DNA from 3 places in the Bacillus sp. 179-C3.3 HS genome. Region 3 is predicted to be linked to each of the others. Evidence: riboswitches for the same ligand, from Rfam matches in the RefSeq annotation. Region 3 holds a riboswitch; each other region holds the start of a gene.
What was found. Region 3 has a riboswitch for S-adenosylmethionine ahead of AB1K80_RS10815 (bifunctional homocysteine S-methyltransferase/methylenetetrahydrofolate reductase). Riboswitches for the same ligand answer to the same signal wherever they lie in the genome.
Positions count from the first base shown of each region.

Region 1 (5,259 bases), on a different contig from region 3:
GGGTTGTTTTTCGTTTGCTCAAGTTCAATCGAATCTGTTTTCGGATTCAATTTATTTTGAATTGCATAGTTCACGTTAATGAATACTGCATCGCCTTCTTTGTTTTCATACGCTTTCGCTGTTAATTCAGGCGCGATTTTTTTGAACTCTAATTTTTTCGGGTTTTCTTTAATGTCTTTTACTGTTGCGTTAATTGTATCAACTTTTGGATCAAGCTTGATGACACCAGCACTTTGTAATAGGGCAAGCATACGACCTTGCTCCGCTACGTTGTTTGTCATGATGATCGTACCACCATTTGGAACGTCCTTCAGTGATTGATGTTTCTTAGAGTAGATACCGAAAGGCTCAAGGTGAACAGCACCAGCGCTCACTAGGTCATAATCTTTGTTTGAACTGTTTTCTTCATCTAAATAAGGGATATGTTGGAAGAAGTTTGCATCCACTTCTTTTTCAGATAAAGCTTTGTTGTACATTTTATAATCGCTTAGTACTTTTACATCTAATTCATAGCCTTTTTCTTTCAGTAGTGGTTTTGCTTCTTCAAGAATCTCCGCATGTGGTGTCTTTGAAGCGGCAACAGTGATCGTTTTGCTATCACTTGATGCGTTATCAGATGAACCACATGCTGCTAAAATACCTGCAAATGCTAGAAATAGTGCGCTTAAAATCAGTTTCTTCATGAATAATTCCTCCCTTAACGTTTATCTATTCTATTTGTAATGAAATCACCGATTAATTGAATAATGAAAACGATGATTAGAATAAACACTGTGGCCACGATGGTGACATCTGTATTTCCAGATTGGTATCCTTCCACATAGGCAAGGTTCCCAAGTCCGCCTGCTCCGATTGCCCCTGCGATTGCAGTTGAGCCAATGAGAGCAATTGCTGTAACGGTAATGCCAGAAATCAAGGCTGGCAAAGATTCTGGAAGCAACACTTTGAAAATAATTGTAGATGTTTTAGCCCCCATTGAACGGGCCGCCTCAATGACTCCTTTGTCTACCTCACGTAGTGCGATTTCCACTAGTCGTGCATAGAATGGAGCAGATCCGATGATCAAAGCAGGCAGTGCTGCCTTTGGACCTAATATCGTATCCATGATGAGTTTTGTAAACCCTAATAAAAGAATGATTAAAATAATAAAAGGAATCGATCTGAAAATGTTGACGACTGCCCCGATAACACCATTAATGACTTTACTTTCCCATAAGCCGCCTTTTCCTGTGAGGAATAGCAGGAGTCCGAGAATAATTCCGATGACAAAAGCAAATGCCAATGAAATGAGTGTCATATACAACGTTTCGTTTGTCGTACTCCAGATGACATCTAGGTCAACATTCGGAAACCATTTCTCAAACATGTGTCATCACCTCAATTTCAACCTGTTTACTTTGGATATAGGCGATGGCTTTTTCAACCTCTGTCTCTTTTCCATTAATGTGGATAAAGAGTGTTCCAAATGCGCCTTCCTGCGTTTGGGATATTTTCCCTTGAAGGATGTTGACATCCACTTCATAAGAACGAATGATTTCACTAATCAACGGTTGCTCGGCAGAATCGCCGATAAAGGACAAGCGGACAACCTTTCCTTCTTTTACACGCTCTAAGATATGCTCGATCGTTTCTTGTGCTTCCTCTGGTTCAGCAAGCTGTTGCACAAATCGCTTCGTCATTTCTTCCTTCGGCTGTCTGAAGACGCGTAATACTTCGCCTTCTTCGACAATGCGACCATTCTCCATGACCGCCACACGATGACAAATTTTGCGAATCACGTGCATTTCGTGGGTGATGAGTACAATCGTTAATCCTAATCGTTTATTAATATCTGCTAAAAGCTCTAAAATCGAATCTGTTGTTTGCGGATCGAGTGCTGACGTGGCTTCGTCACAAAGGAGAACCTTTGGATCATTGGCTAATGCTCTCGCGATACCCACACGCTGCTTTTGTCCACCACTTAGCTGCGATGGATAAGCATTCTCTTTCCCTTCTAATCCGACCAATTTAATTAGTTCGTTGGCACGAGCTCTTCGCTTGGAAGTCGGCACACCAGCAATTTCAAGTGGAAACATAATATTTTGTCGCACCGTTCTCGACCAAAGGAGATTAAAGTGCTGGAAGATCATGCTAATTTCCTGTCTTGCTTTGCGAAGCTTCGCATTGGATATTTCATTAATTCGGTTACCGGCTACTTCAACAATTCCTTCTGTTGGCAGCTCCAGACCGTTTAAGAGGCGAATGAGAGAACTTTTTCCTGCACCGCTATACCCGATAATTCCGAATATTTCACCTTTACCAATCTCAAGGTTGACGTTCTTCACTGCGTCTACATTTCCGTTCTTCGATTGGTATGTTTTTGATACATTCTGTAAATTGATCACAGTCTGATCACCTGCTTTCTTGCTGAATCTATAGTTGTCTCACATGCACGCAGCATATTTTCTCCTATCAAACATGGCGCTAACCCCGTAATAAGGTTAGTAAAAAAGACCTAACTGCAACGCAAGCAGAAAGGCCTTTTATTTCAAATACGCCTTTCTCTCATTTTCCAAAGCGTTGCGGCTTTGAGTGAATTGGCACCAATTTCAGCTATGCTGACGGTTGCCGGGTTTCATAGGGCACGTCCCTCCACCTCTCTTAATAAGAGAAAATATGTTGTTTTATGTGATGTCTATGTTTTTACTAACGTAGGATATCATGCTAACTGAGATATGTCAACGCTGTAAATCGCTAATTTCCAAGTAAACGACTACGTTATCACATTTCTAAAAAAACCGTTTGTTAGCCAAAGCACAGCCTCCAATCTGAGGAGTGCCCGAAACGAGCCTTTTACCTTGACCTGGCCACGACTAATCAACTGCTGTAACGATAGATCTCCATCTAATAATTGGAGAATGTCTTTTTTCTCACCATAAAATGTGAGGTCTGATAACTCAATTGCAGGTAGTTTCTTCACTTCACCACGTTCATCCACAATTAATGTACATGAGTCTCTTTCCGCCTCAAATGTAATCTTCAAGGATGATGAGGAGAGTAGCGGCTTTAATAATAATCGCTGCTTTGTGTTTCCATGGGCTTTCACATTTTCCACATGTATAACCTCCCTGTCATTTGGTTATACATAACATTTCTCTACAAACCGTCGCTTGTCCTTTATAAAACACTCGACAAATTCTCGGGGAGGCAGTGCTTGAAATATGACAAAAAAACACTTTATTTAGCGGTTTCGATCATTTCATGAAGATATGGAACAGAGTGAAAGGCATAACCTTTTTGAACAATTTCGCCCTTTTTGAACAATAGAAAGCAAGGAACGCTCTCGATTTCAAACAATTTCGCAAAACCAGGGGAGTAGTTCAAATTGTTCTCATAAAACGGAACGTCTGGTTGCATGGCGTCCACCACTGTCAGCATTTTTTTGGCTACCTGACATGTGCCGCAAAACGGTGTATATAAGTATAAAAGAAATAAATCGTCTTCTATTTCTTTCCATTCGTGCTCCTCGATCTCTTTCATATACGTCCACCCTTATAAAAATTTAGAATGAACATCAATGTTTGCAGCTAAAAGGATAGATGCAATATGGGCTGACGGTGATGCGGCTACTTCTCGGTACATTTTGTCTACATAGAGATGCAGCGCTTCAGGAATTTCCCGACGAAATTGCTTCCGCAGTTTATCTCCAGCATCGTCACTGTCTGCTAGGATATAAACGTCTTTTCCAAATAAATCGTCTACGAGCTGATCAAGCTTCGATGTACTGATTGTGCCATTTGTGCAAATGATGGTGATAGGTTCATTTATGACTTCTTTCAGCTTCTGTTTATCGGTTTTACCTTCTACAATGATGACCTTTTCTACATCGATCTGTTTCATCACGATCACCTGGCCCTTTTGACATTGATTCATTTCTCCCTTAGCGTACAGTCTTTCATTCGGGTTGTAAAGCTCAGATTCTTGGTCATCAAAAAGACTGCAGCATCTAGTCACTGCAGCCTTCATTCACTATTAACACCAGCCATTTTCATCATCACAATCTACATATTGTTCTGTTCCTTGCGTCAGTGTATCCGTTAGACGATAAAAACGTTGCTGATCGTAGGAATAGCCAGATTTTAACTCATATTGGTTTTCGCTTAGCATCTTGCCAATCTCTTCATTTTGAAAATAAAGTGCCATTCCATCTTCTTTGAATCGACCAGTGACATGTTCTGTTATATCCACCTGTTCTTTTTGAAAAGACAATTGGACACCCCCCATAAAGGTAGAGTGTCCAATTTTAAATGAATTAGTCTTCTTGTGTCATTTCGTCATATTGTTCAGCTGACATTAAGTTGTCGATTTCAGACGTATCTGCTGGTTCTACAACGATCATCCATGCTTTCTCATATGGGGATTCGTTTACGAATTCTGGGCTATCATCTAGCTCATCGTTTACTTCAACGATTGTCCCGTTAATTGGTGCGTAAAGTTCAGAGACTGTTTTGACTGATTCTACACTTCCGAAAGGCTCGTCCGCTGTAATTTTGTCTCCTACTTCAGGAAGCTCAACGAAGACGATATCTCCTAGCTCAGATTGTGCAAAGTGCGTAATACCAATACGAACCTTGTCCCCTTCTACTTTGACCCACTCATGTTCTTCTGAATAACGTAAATCTTTTGGTGTGCTCATTCAATTCCCTCCAGTCTTTTCTTTCCGTCTATATTGAAGATACCACAATCTGAATGAAGTTACATCATTTCCAGACGCTTTTAAATGTATCTTCATTAAATCCAACAGTCACTCTTTTACCATCTGTTGTGATAGGACGCTTAATTAACATTCCGTTAGACGCGAGTAATTCTAGCTGCTCGTCCTCCGACATCGTAGGAAGTTGATCTTTCAGCTGAAGCTCTCGGTATTTCTGTCCGCTTGTGTTAAAGAATTTCTTCAACTCCAAACCACTTTTTTCGTAAAGTGCTTTCAATGTTTCTTTATTAGGCGTTTCTTCAACAATATGTATGCTGTTGATTTCTTTGTCGTGTTCTTCAAACCACTTTTTTGCTTTTCGGCATGTTCCGCAAGATGGATATTCATAAAAATCTAAAGCCATCATTTTCACCCCCTGCAAAGTGTGACAACATTTTATCATAAAACATTTTAAAAACCTAAACGTATGCTTACAAAAAGGTGTGGAGTCATCTCCACACCTTTTGAAGGCTGTTTTTATACGATATATTTCTGTTCTACAAAGATGCGTTTCGCTACTTCACGCT
Region 1 covers NZ_JBFEFT010000017.1:71,806-77,064, reverse strand. The annotation lists gene metQ (methionine ABC transporter substrate-binding lipoprotein MetQ) at 1-683, opposite strand, end outside; gene AB1K80_RS11860 (methionine ABC transporter permease) at 698-1,366, opposite strand; gene AB1K80_RS11855 (methionine ABC transporter ATP-binding protein) at 1,359-2,384, opposite strand; SAM riboswitch class I at 2,542-2,650, opposite strand; gene AB1K80_RS11850 (SCP2 sterol-binding domain-containing protein) at 2,753-3,094, opposite strand; gene AB1K80_RS11845 (thioredoxin family protein) at 3,217-3,519, opposite strand; gene AB1K80_RS11840 (toprim domain-containing protein) at 3,532-3,912, opposite strand; gene AB1K80_RS11835 (YusG family protein) at 4,012-4,248, opposite strand; gene gcvH (glycine cleavage system protein GcvH) at 4,292-4,675, opposite strand; gene AB1K80_RS11825 (arsenate reductase family protein) at 4,740-5,096, opposite strand; gene AB1K80_RS11820 (acyl-CoA dehydrogenase family protein) at 5,210-5,259, opposite strand, start outside.
Region 1: another riboswitch for S-adenosylmethionine. It lies ahead of AB1K80_RS11855 (methionine ABC transporter ATP-binding protein); the one in region 3 lies ahead of AB1K80_RS10815 (bifunctional homocysteine S-methyltransferase/methylenetetrahydrofolate reductase).

Region 2 (5,259 bases), on a different contig from region 3:
AGTGCATGTTGATTATTTTGCATAATGGTTCTTTAAGGTTTTCATCCAGTCCTCTTCAAAGGCAGAAGATGAACCAAATCCCTTCACTTCTTCCGCAAGGTTCACCATATTGATGGCTTTCCCTGCCTGTTGGAGCTGCTTTTGTGAGATAAGTGAGGCCTCAAGGTCATAGGAAGAAGGTGTTTCCTCTCCAGCTATTTTTTTCGCAAGGATTCGAACGTCAACCTCCCCAATTAGCTTTGGATCTACTGCTGCTGTATACTTCCAAGGGCTGTCTTTCGTCGTCATTTCCTGAAGATCCGCATTTGAGACATCAATTCCATAGATCTTGACTTCTGTTCTTCCTGCTTCTTTTAAAGCTCTTGCCGCACCGATCGCAAATGCATCCCATGTCGCGAAGATTGCATCAAGCTTGCCCTTCGGATATTTATTGAGCATTGCCGCGACAGCATTTTGCGTTTGCACGGATGTATCAGAAGATGCAATACCAAAACGGTCAATCTCTTTTATCCCTGGATGCTTCTCAAGGGTTTCTTGGTATACCTTGTTTCGTCTGACCATTGGCGGAAATCCATCTACCCACAGATAGGCAATGTTCGCTTTCCCATTAAAATCAGCGACGAGTGTGTCCAATGACTTCTTGGCTAATTGTTCATCATCTTGAGAGGTGACTGTGACGCCTTTGATATCCTTCAGCTTAGGGTTTGAATCAAATGCCACAACTGGAATTCCCTTCGCTGTAATCTTCTTCACATCAGCGACTGTCGCCTCATCATCTCCATGGGAAATAATGATGCCATCATAGTCTTCTTCTAGTGCCTGGGAAATCGCATCATGGAACTTCGCTGTATCTCCATTGGCTGTATACACATCAACCGTAAAGCCTAGTGCCTCACCTTCTGCTTTTGCACCAGCTAAAAATTGCGCTGTGTGGTCATCTCCACCAATTTTGCGGATGACTTTAATCTTTGCCCCCTGCCCTTTTGCAAATCGCTCTGGTACATTGTCAAAGGAAACATTTTCGTTCGTTTTCGCTTTTGATCCTGAGCTTGATCCCGCTCCACAACCAGTTAATACAATGGTTAGTACCGTCAATATCACAAGAAATGATGTCAAATTGTTACGCTTCATTGCTGTTCCTCCTCAAAGTTGTTTATTTTCCCCATAGGAAAACTAGGTAAAAGTGTTAGACCTCACCCGTCAACCCATGGATTGATTCAAAATAGAGACAAAAAAGCCTCTCTTTTTAAAGAGAGGCTGGATGACCGTTGCATAAGATATGTATCGGATCGTCTTCCTCTCTTATCTGTCAAAGCTTTGATCGCTTTGCAGGAATTAGCACCAATTTCTAAAGTAGAAACGGTTGCTGGGCGTCATAGGGCCAGTCCCTCTGCCTCTCTTGATAAGAGATTCGTATGAAATTTTGCGTTAAATGTTCCCTTTACTTTAATGCGATGTCACATCGTTGTCAATCACTTTTTTGAATATTTTTAAAATGACTCACTCAATCTGATAAGTAGGAGATGCTAGCTTGACAGGATTCATGCGACGTTGCCCATTGCCATGTAGTAGTCAAAAGGTGTATAGTTGAAAAAAAATCTGACAGAAACACAGCCCGCTTTTTAATTATCTGATTAATCAGTTAATAACGAATCTGGATTTTATTTCTTTTTTAAGAAGGTGGTGGCACAGGTAACTTACAGTAGAGAGAAGGAAAGCGCTTTACCTGAATTTTCTCATGAGAATTCCAGAAAACCTATTGCTAATATTTCGTGAAGGTATAGAATAGAATCATAATTATTTCGTATTATTAGAATTTTCAAATAATCAATAGCAAGGAGATTTACAATGCCAAAACAACCCATCCGTGTAGAACTCAGTTCAACAAAAAAACCAAAACCTCAATCTGATCAGCTTGAATTCGGGAAAATCTTCACAGACCACATGTTTGTGATGGATTATTCAACTGATAAAGGCTGGTACGATCCAAGGGTTATTCCCTATCAAGCGATTCCGATGGATCCAGCTTCTATGGTTTACCACTATGGTCAATCTGTGTTTGAAGGCTTAAAAGCGTATGTTTCTGACGATCAAAAAATTCTATTATTCCGTCCAGAAAAAAACATGGAACGCCTAAACAGATCCAATGATCGCCTGTGTATCCCTCAAATTGATTCAGAAACTGTGTTAGAGGGGTTAAATGAACTCATTCGCATTGATAAGGATTGGGTACCTGATGCAGAAGGAACTTCTCTTTATATTCGTCCGTTTATCATTTCCACTGAACCTTATTTAGGGGTTGCACCGTCAAACACGTATAAACTCATCATCATCTTGTCTCCGGTGGGCTCCTACTATAAGGAAGGCATTCACCCTGTTAAAATCGCCGTTGAAAATGAATTTGTTCGTGCCGTAAAAGGCGGAACAGGTAATGCTAAAACAGCTGGCAACTATGCATCAAGCCTAAAAGCACAGCAAGTGGCTGAAGCAAAAGGATTTTCACAAGTTCTTTGGCTTGATGGGGTTGAGAAAAAGTACATTGAAGAAGTAGGCAGTATGAACATCTTCTTTAAAATCAATGGTGAGGTCGTCACGCCGAAATTGAACGGAAGTATTCTAGAAGGCATTACACGGAACTCTGTGATCGAACTGTTAAAGCATTGGGACATTCCAGTGAGAGAACGTAAAATCTCAATTGATGAACTCATTGAGGCACACAAAACAGGTGAACTGGAGGAAGTGTTTGGAACAGGGACGGCAGCCGTCATTTCTCCTGTTGGGGAGTTAATTTATCACGACCAACAATACGTCATTCAAGATGGGCAAACGGGTGACATATCGAAGAAATTGTACGAAGCCATTACTGGCATCCAAAAAGGGACACAGCCCGACATCTTTGGTTGGACAGTGGAAGTCGATTCTGTCGTGAAGCAGGCATAACATAACAAAGAACCCTTCATCGTGAAGGGTTCTTTTTCCTTTTCATCAAATCGTCCACCAAAACAAGATCGATACACACACAATGAGCCCTGCATATATCCACCCTTTCCATTTGATATGACGCTTTTTTTCAATCAACAAAAAGACTTCCGGTAAAAAGATAGTGATGATTTCAAGTATAAAGATCACAATATAAATGAATGGAAGTGGATTCATCTGGAGGTTCGTAATTCCTGGTCCTCCTCCAATTGTCGTCAAATACATCAACAAGTTGGTCACCGGGATTGTAAAACAAACCAACAAGCGAAATATATAGATCCATCTATATGATTGATTCCGTCTAAGACCAATAAACGAAGCGATGATACCATACAGAAACAGCACCAACGTGCCAAAACTAAAAATAGGGTGAAAATAAAAACCATAAATCATTAAGCCGAATAATATCATATTTCTGCACCTCTTTCTTTTCAGCAGTACATACTGTTTTACGGGTGAATCCTTCCTATAATACTCCTTTATTCCAAGTATGCATATGGTGAAAACATAAAAAATGACCCCATCAAGGGGCCATTCCATTTTATGCATTCACTTGTTTGAAAAATTGGGGTAAATACTCACGATGCGCTTCTAGCATTTCATCTAGAATTTCCTTTGCCACCTCATCAGATGGGACGAGTGGATTGATCGTCATGGCGACAAGCGCTGTGTGATAATCCCCTGTTACAGCTGCTTCCGCTGCTACACGTTCGAATGATTTGATTTGTTGAACAAGTCCCGTTACCGCAACAGGTAAGTCTCCTATCGCAATCGGCTTCGGTCCATCTTTTGTGATGATACAGTTCACTTCAACTGCTGAATCAGCCGGAATGCTGGCAATTGCCCCTCTGTTCATCGTATTTACTGGTTGGATGTCATGTTTATCGTTATAGATCGAGCTAATTAAATTACATGCCGCATCACTGTAATAAGCCCCACCTCTTTTTTCAAGCTGTGGTGGTTTGATCGATAAATCTGGATCTTTATAGAGTTCAAATAATTCTTGTTCGACTTGCTGGACGACCTCTGCTCTTGTGCCTTTCTCTTGCGCCGCCTTTTGTTCTTCTTCCAACATATCTTTCGTTTTATAATAGTAGCGGTGATATGGACAAGGAATGACGCCTAATCCTTTGACAAATGAAGGCTCCCAGCTTTTCGCTTCAATGTTTTGCATAGACCACTGGCTATTTGGGTTTCCTAATTCATCTAGCACTTGATCTAAAATACTCACCCCATCTAAATACACATCTAATCCATACACCATGTGATTCAGACCAGCGAACTGTACTTCAATCCGTTCAACATCTACATCAAGTGCCTTTGCAATCCCCATTTTGATGCCAATTGGGACGTTACAAAGCCCGACTACTTTCTTCAGCTTTGTGTAGCGTAAAACGGCTTCTGTCACCATACCTGCTGGATTTGTAAAATTCACAAGCCATGCATCCGGACAAAGCTCTTCCATATCCTTCACGATATCTAAAATAACAGGAATGGTTCGCAATCCTTTCAATAACCCGCCTGGTCCATTCGTTTCCTGACCAATGACACCGTATTTAAGTGGAATTCTCTCATCTTTTGCTCGTGCTTCGAGCAACCCAACCCGAAATTGTGTGGTCACAAAGTCTGCATCCTTTAAAGCGGCACGTCGATCAAGTGTCAGGTGAACTTCAATTGGAAGACCCGCTTTTTCAATCATGCGCTTTGCTAGAGCACCGACAATGTTTAATTTTTCTTGCCCCGCTTCAATATCGACAAGCCATAATTCTTTCAAAGGCAATTCATGATATCGCTTAATAAATCCTTCAACTAGTTCCGGCGTATAGCTTGAGCCACCGCCAATCGTGACAATTTTGATTCCCTCTTTCATGAATTGACACCTCCGAATTGCTTCATCTTTTCATGTAGTTCAATGATTTCTGTTGCTAGTTCTTTGACTGTCATTGCGTTCATGAGGTGATCTTGGGCGTGAATCATTAAGAGGCTAATGTCCGTCTTTTCTCCTCTGATTTCTCCTTGGATCAACTCTGTTTGTGCGTGATGCGCCTCATTTAACGCGTCTTGTGCTTCCTGCAATTTCTGCTTCGCCTCATCAAAGTGGCCTTTTTTTGCACATGTGATGGCCTCCATTGCTGAACTTCTGCCATTTCCACCATGCAAGATGAGTTGAAACACAATCTGTTCCATTTCCATCGGCCGCATCCTCCTTGTACCCTCTATTACATACTGACAGTATGATCTTCAGTTGATGCTTTTGTTTGTAGTTCGTTTTCTTCCTTC
Region 2 covers NZ_JBFEFT010000001.1:106,416-111,674, reverse strand. The annotation lists gene AB1K80_RS00550 (sugar ABC transporter substrate-binding protein) at 13-1,131, opposite strand; SAM riboswitch class I at 1,300-1,409, opposite strand; gene AB1K80_RS00545 (branched-chain amino acid aminotransferase) at 1,849-2,940, shown strand; gene AB1K80_RS00540 (hypothetical protein) at 2,986-3,390, opposite strand; gene AB1K80_RS00535 (6-phospho-beta-glucosidase) at 3,521-4,849, opposite strand; gene AB1K80_RS00530 (PTS lactose/cellobiose transporter subunit IIA) at 4,846-5,172, opposite strand; gene celB (PTS cellobiose transporter subunit IIC) at 5,199-5,259, opposite strand, start outside.
Region 2: another riboswitch for S-adenosylmethionine. It lies ahead of AB1K80_RS00550 (sugar ABC transporter substrate-binding protein); the one in region 3 lies ahead of AB1K80_RS10815 (bifunctional homocysteine S-methyltransferase/methylenetetrahydrofolate reductase).

Region 3 (5,259 bases):
GTTTACTGCCTCAATGGTTTCCTCTGTACTAGCAATGACCGTATGGGATCTGTCGGAATTTTTGCGGCCATGCTGATCCATTTTCTCAATCAAGCCCACACCGTGCTGAAGATCTTCTGATATGGCTTGTGATCCATTCGCCATTTCGTCTGTCGAAACAGATACTTGATTGGCTGATTCCATGAGCTTCTTGTTTTCTTCATCTAAGTCTAGCGAGAATTTTTCGACTTGGCTTGATACATTACTAATTTCTTTAATTAAACTGATCAATTGGTCTGTCATTTGGTTGAATGATTCATTCAAACCGCCAATCTCATCCTTGCGGCGGACGTTCATCCGTTCAACAGCCAAATTCCCTTCTGCGATCTGTTTGGCTCGATAAGATAGTGATTTAATTGGCGCCACAATCGATCTCGTAAGACCAATGTTCAAGACGACTGAAATGACAATGAGCGTGAGTGCTGCAACCATTGCACTCGTAATAATCCACTGTACATTTGCCGCTGTATTTTCTTGGTTTTGTTCATATGCTTCTTGTGCTCTTTTATTGATCGTATGGACGTCGTTTAACACACCGTTAATTCTTGCTGCCACACGTCTCGCATCGGCTGCATTTTTCTCACCAATGGCACTATTGGCTTCTTTTGTCCATATGTCATACTTTGATGTTAATCTCGTTAATGCTTCTTTGTTTAACTGCCCTGCGTTTTCATTTAACGATTGCAGTTGTTTTTTAGCCGTTGAAATATTATTTTGAACCACTTCTAATTGTTCATCTGAGAGCGTCACAGAGTAGTTGGTCATGGCTTGTTCGACACTTTCAAAGCTCGCCTTCGTTTTTTGAACGTTTAATAAAGTTTGGACCTCTGATTCGTTTGATGATTGAATTTTTGTCATACTAACAATAATAAAAGCGATAACTGCAACTGCTAAAAGAAGTGAGACGAGTGAATTCAGTAAAATCTTGACCTTTATACTCATGATGCCGCCCCCTCTTCTTCAAGAAGCGTTTGCTTCATTTTATTTAATTTCTCAGTCAAAGGCTCTGCATTCTTGAGGACTCTGATTCGAGCCATATCCAATCCATTGTTGCTTAAATCATAGACGACATGACCACTTTTGATTTTGTTGCTTTTGACCAGTTGTTCACTGAATTGATAAACGACTTCATCTACTTTTTTAACCATAGAAGAAATGACAGCTTTTTCAGCGGTATAATACTGATCACTATCCACACCAATTGCATATTTCTTCTCAGCTTGTGCTTGTTTTAATACACCAACACCCGTATATCCGGCTGCTGCATATAGAACGTCTGCTTTCTTATCAATCATCTCTTTGGCTATTTTACCGCCTTTTCCTGCATCGCTAAATGTGTTTGCATAGGTCGTTAAAATCTTGATTTTCGGATTCACTGATTTTGCGCCTTCTTCATATCCTTTTTCAAAACGGTGAATGACCTCTGCATCTACACCACCCACAAAACCAATGACGTCACTTTTCGATGTCATGGCAGCAAGCGCTCCTGCTAAATAACTTCCTTGTTCCTCTTTAAACGTAACAGAGGTGATATTTTCTAACTCAGATGCGGCATCTATGAGCAAGAATTGTTTTTTCGGGTACTTTTTCGCTACCTTTTCTAAGTCTTCTTGCATACTAAAGCCTACGGCGATGACGAGATCATTGCCATCTTTCACAAGCTCCGTCAGCCCTTTTTCATATGTATCTGTTTCAGCAATTTCTCGATAATCAAATTCAATACCGAGTCCTTCACGTGCTTTTTCTAACCCTTTAAATGACGAATCGTTAAACGATTGATCACCAAGGCCATCTTCAGTAAGCATGATGCCGATACGCTTCACATCTGATGTAGCTTTTTCTTCTTTTTCATTGCTACATGAGGCTAACACCATGAGCATGGCTGCCATCAGAAGAAATGAGATTTTTACTTTCATCCAAACACACTCTCCTTTTTCATCCTTACTTTCTTTTTATCGGATTAGGAGGTAGTTATTTCACCAATTAGAAGATATTTTTGTTACTTTTTTCACTTAAAAAACCCATTTTTTTAAAATAAAATAAAAGAAGTGAGCATTTGCTCACTTCTTCTCATACGTCCAACCATCTTTTTGGTAGACTTGATTATGTTTCATGAGATGACCTAAGGCTCGCTTAAACGCTGCCTTACTCATTTGAAATCTTTCGCGGATATCATCTGGATTACTTTTATCCCAGTAAGGCATTGCACCATTTCGGTTTCTCAAATAAGTTAAAATGTCTTCCGCATCTACAGACAATGCATCTTGCTTTCTCGGAAGGAGGGATACGTTGACAGTCCCATCTTCTTTCACCGCGATCACACGACCTGTCACGGTCGATCCCAATCTTGGTTCTTCCCTTCGTTCTGTATGATGAATAAATCCTCTCACCCCTGTATCTGTCAGCATAAAGGAGCCAGTCGCGATTAAACGGTAAATCGTCCCTGTGATTTCTTTGTTCATCAAGGTTTCTGGCGCTTCAGTAAATAATTCACTGATCACGTCTTCTGTCGCAGGTTTTGCAAACATTCTGCCGTAGCTTGTGACTTTCAGCATACAATACAGTTTGTCGCCTTTTGCCGGCCAAGCTTCCTCAAAAGGGGGAAGGTGTTCTGTTGCAACGAGTGCATCCTTTGATAACCCAACATTTACAAAAACGCCCATATCCTCAACAACATCCACGACTTCTACCCATCCATATGTATGTGCATTTATGAGTGGCATTTTCATCGTCGCCGCTAATCTTTCCTCATGATCTACATATAAGTACACGTCCACTTCATCTCGGTCATCAATATCCTCTGTCATTTCACTGCGATGCAAGAGGACAGAATCTTCACCATCTGTCAAAAAGTAGCCGTATTCCATTTCTTTATCTATTTGCAAGGTCAATTGCACACCTGGTCTCATGTTCTCTTCCTTCCTATCTGCCCTCACAAGAGCGTTCGTTCATCTTTTGATTTCACTTTATTCTACTATACTTCTCTGTACATGAACATCACTAGTTCTGTTAGATAAATTAGACAAACGACAGTTGATTTATACAGCAAGAGCTTGAAGTCTTGATTTGATCATGGCTAAGGTTTCTTCTTCAGTGCATGGCATGGTAAGATAAACGCAATATCTATAGTTGGAGGTCATGTAGCATGGCAAAAGAAAGTTCATTTGATATTGTATCGAAGGTCGAATTACCTGAAGTGCAAAACGCCATTCAAACAGCGTTAAAAGAAATCAAAAATCGTTATGATTTTAAAGGGAGTAAAAGTGATATTTCACTAGAAAAAGAAGAGCTTGTGCTTATTTCTGACGATGATTTTAAGCTTGAGCAGTTAAAAGATGTCCTTGTATCAAAGCTCATCAAGCGAAACGTGCCGACGAAGAACATTGACTATGGTAAAAGCGAGCATGCCCTCGGCGGAACAGTGCGTCAGCGCGCCAAACTGATTAGTGGCATTGATAAAGAAAATGCCAAAAAGATCAATAACCTCATTAAACAATCTGGGATCAAAGTGAAATCTCAATTTCAGGATGATCAAGTGCGGGTCACAGGGAAAAATAAAGACGATTTACAAGCGATCATCTCCCTTATACGAAAAGCTGACTTGCCGATTGATGTCCAATTTATAAATTTTCGATAAATTTCAAATTTTCCATTGATTATTTCCAATTTTTTCGATACAGTTGATAAAAGTTCAAATCATTGACATTTTCATATCGCTTTCTTATCAAGAGAGGCAGAGGGACTGGCCCTGTGAAGCCTCAGCAACCGGTGTAAGTAGAAACTTGTTTTCTATGACCAAGGTGCTAAATCCAGCAAGCAACTGCTTGGAAGATAAGGAGAAGAATTACGATACACCCAAAAAGTCTTCTTCTTATCAGAAGGCTTTTTTTGTTACATAGAAATAAGGAGGAATACAATGGGCTTATTACAAGATTTAGAGAACCGCGTATTGATTGCAGATGGTGCAATGGGAACACTCTTATACTCATATGGCATTGACCGCTGCTTTGAGGAATTAAATTTATCGAAGGAAGACGAAGTCAAGAGAGTACACGAAGCGTATGTCCAGGCAGGAGCTGACATCATTCAAACCAATACGTATGGGGCGAATTATATTAAACTATCACGCTACGGCTTAGAAGAGGAAACGAAACGGATCAATACAAAAGCTGTACAAATTGCCAAAGCAGCCGCAGGTTCTGCATATGTCCTTGGGACAATTGGTGGAATTCGAACATTTAACAAAAATGCCTACTCGATCGACGAAATCAAACGAAGCTTTCGAGAACAGTTGTACCTGCTATTAAATGAACAGCCTGACGGATTATTGCTCGAAACCTATTATGATCTTGAAGAAGCAAAAGCCGTTCTCCAAATTGCACGCAAAGAAACGGATCTTCCCATTGTCATGAACGTCTCGATGCATGAACAAGGGGTCCTGCAAGATGGAACACCGCTCAAAGACGGTTTATTGCAAATGTCGTCACTTGGCGCTGATGTTGTCGGGATTAATTGTAGACTTGGCCCTTATCATATGATTCAGGCACTCGAAGGCGTTCCACTTTTAGAAAATTCCCATTTATCTGTCTACCCTAACAGCAGCCTCCCTTCTCTTGAAGAAGGCAGACTCGTCTATGATACAGATAATGATTATTTCAAAAAAAGTGCGTTAGCCTTTAGAAATCAAGGAGCACGCATGATCGGCGGTTGCTGTGGAACAACGCCTCAGCACATTCGCGCTATGGCTGAAGCTGTTCAAGACTTAGCACCGATCACTGAAAAAGAAGTCAAAGTGTTAAAAGAAGAAATCATTTCAGTTCGAGATCAGCGCACAGAACCAGGACTTGATGAGCTAGCGACCAAAAAACGCACGATTATTGTTGAGCTAGATCCGCCGAAGAAGCTGAACTTTGACAAGTTTCTAGTCGCTGCGAATGAATTAAAGAGTGCAGGCATCGATGCGCTAACGCTCGCTGATAATTCTTTGGCCACACCGCGTATTAGCAATGTCGCCTGCGGCGCTTTATTGAAGCAGCAGCTCGATATGCGTTCACTTGTTCATATCACATGTCGTGACCGGAACTTAATTGGGCTTCAATCTCATTTGATGGGTCTGGATACTCTTGGCTTAACCGATATTTTAGCCATTACAGGCGACCCGTCGAAAATTGGCGACTTCCCAGGTGCAACGTCTGTTTATGATTTAACCTCTTTTGATTT
Region 3 covers NZ_JBFEFT010000015.1:32,370-37,628, forward strand. The annotation lists gene AB1K80_RS10795 (methyl-accepting chemotaxis protein) at 1-981, opposite strand, end outside; gene AB1K80_RS10800 (BMP family lipoprotein) at 978-1,955, opposite strand; gene AB1K80_RS10805 (S1 RNA-binding domain-containing protein) at 2,100-2,948, opposite strand; gene AB1K80_RS10810 (YajQ family cyclic di-GMP-binding protein) at 3,185-3,676, shown strand; SAM riboswitch class I at 3,758-3,877, shown strand; gene AB1K80_RS10815 (bifunctional homocysteine S-methyltransferase/methylenetetrahydrofolate reductase) at 3,956-5,259, shown strand, end outside.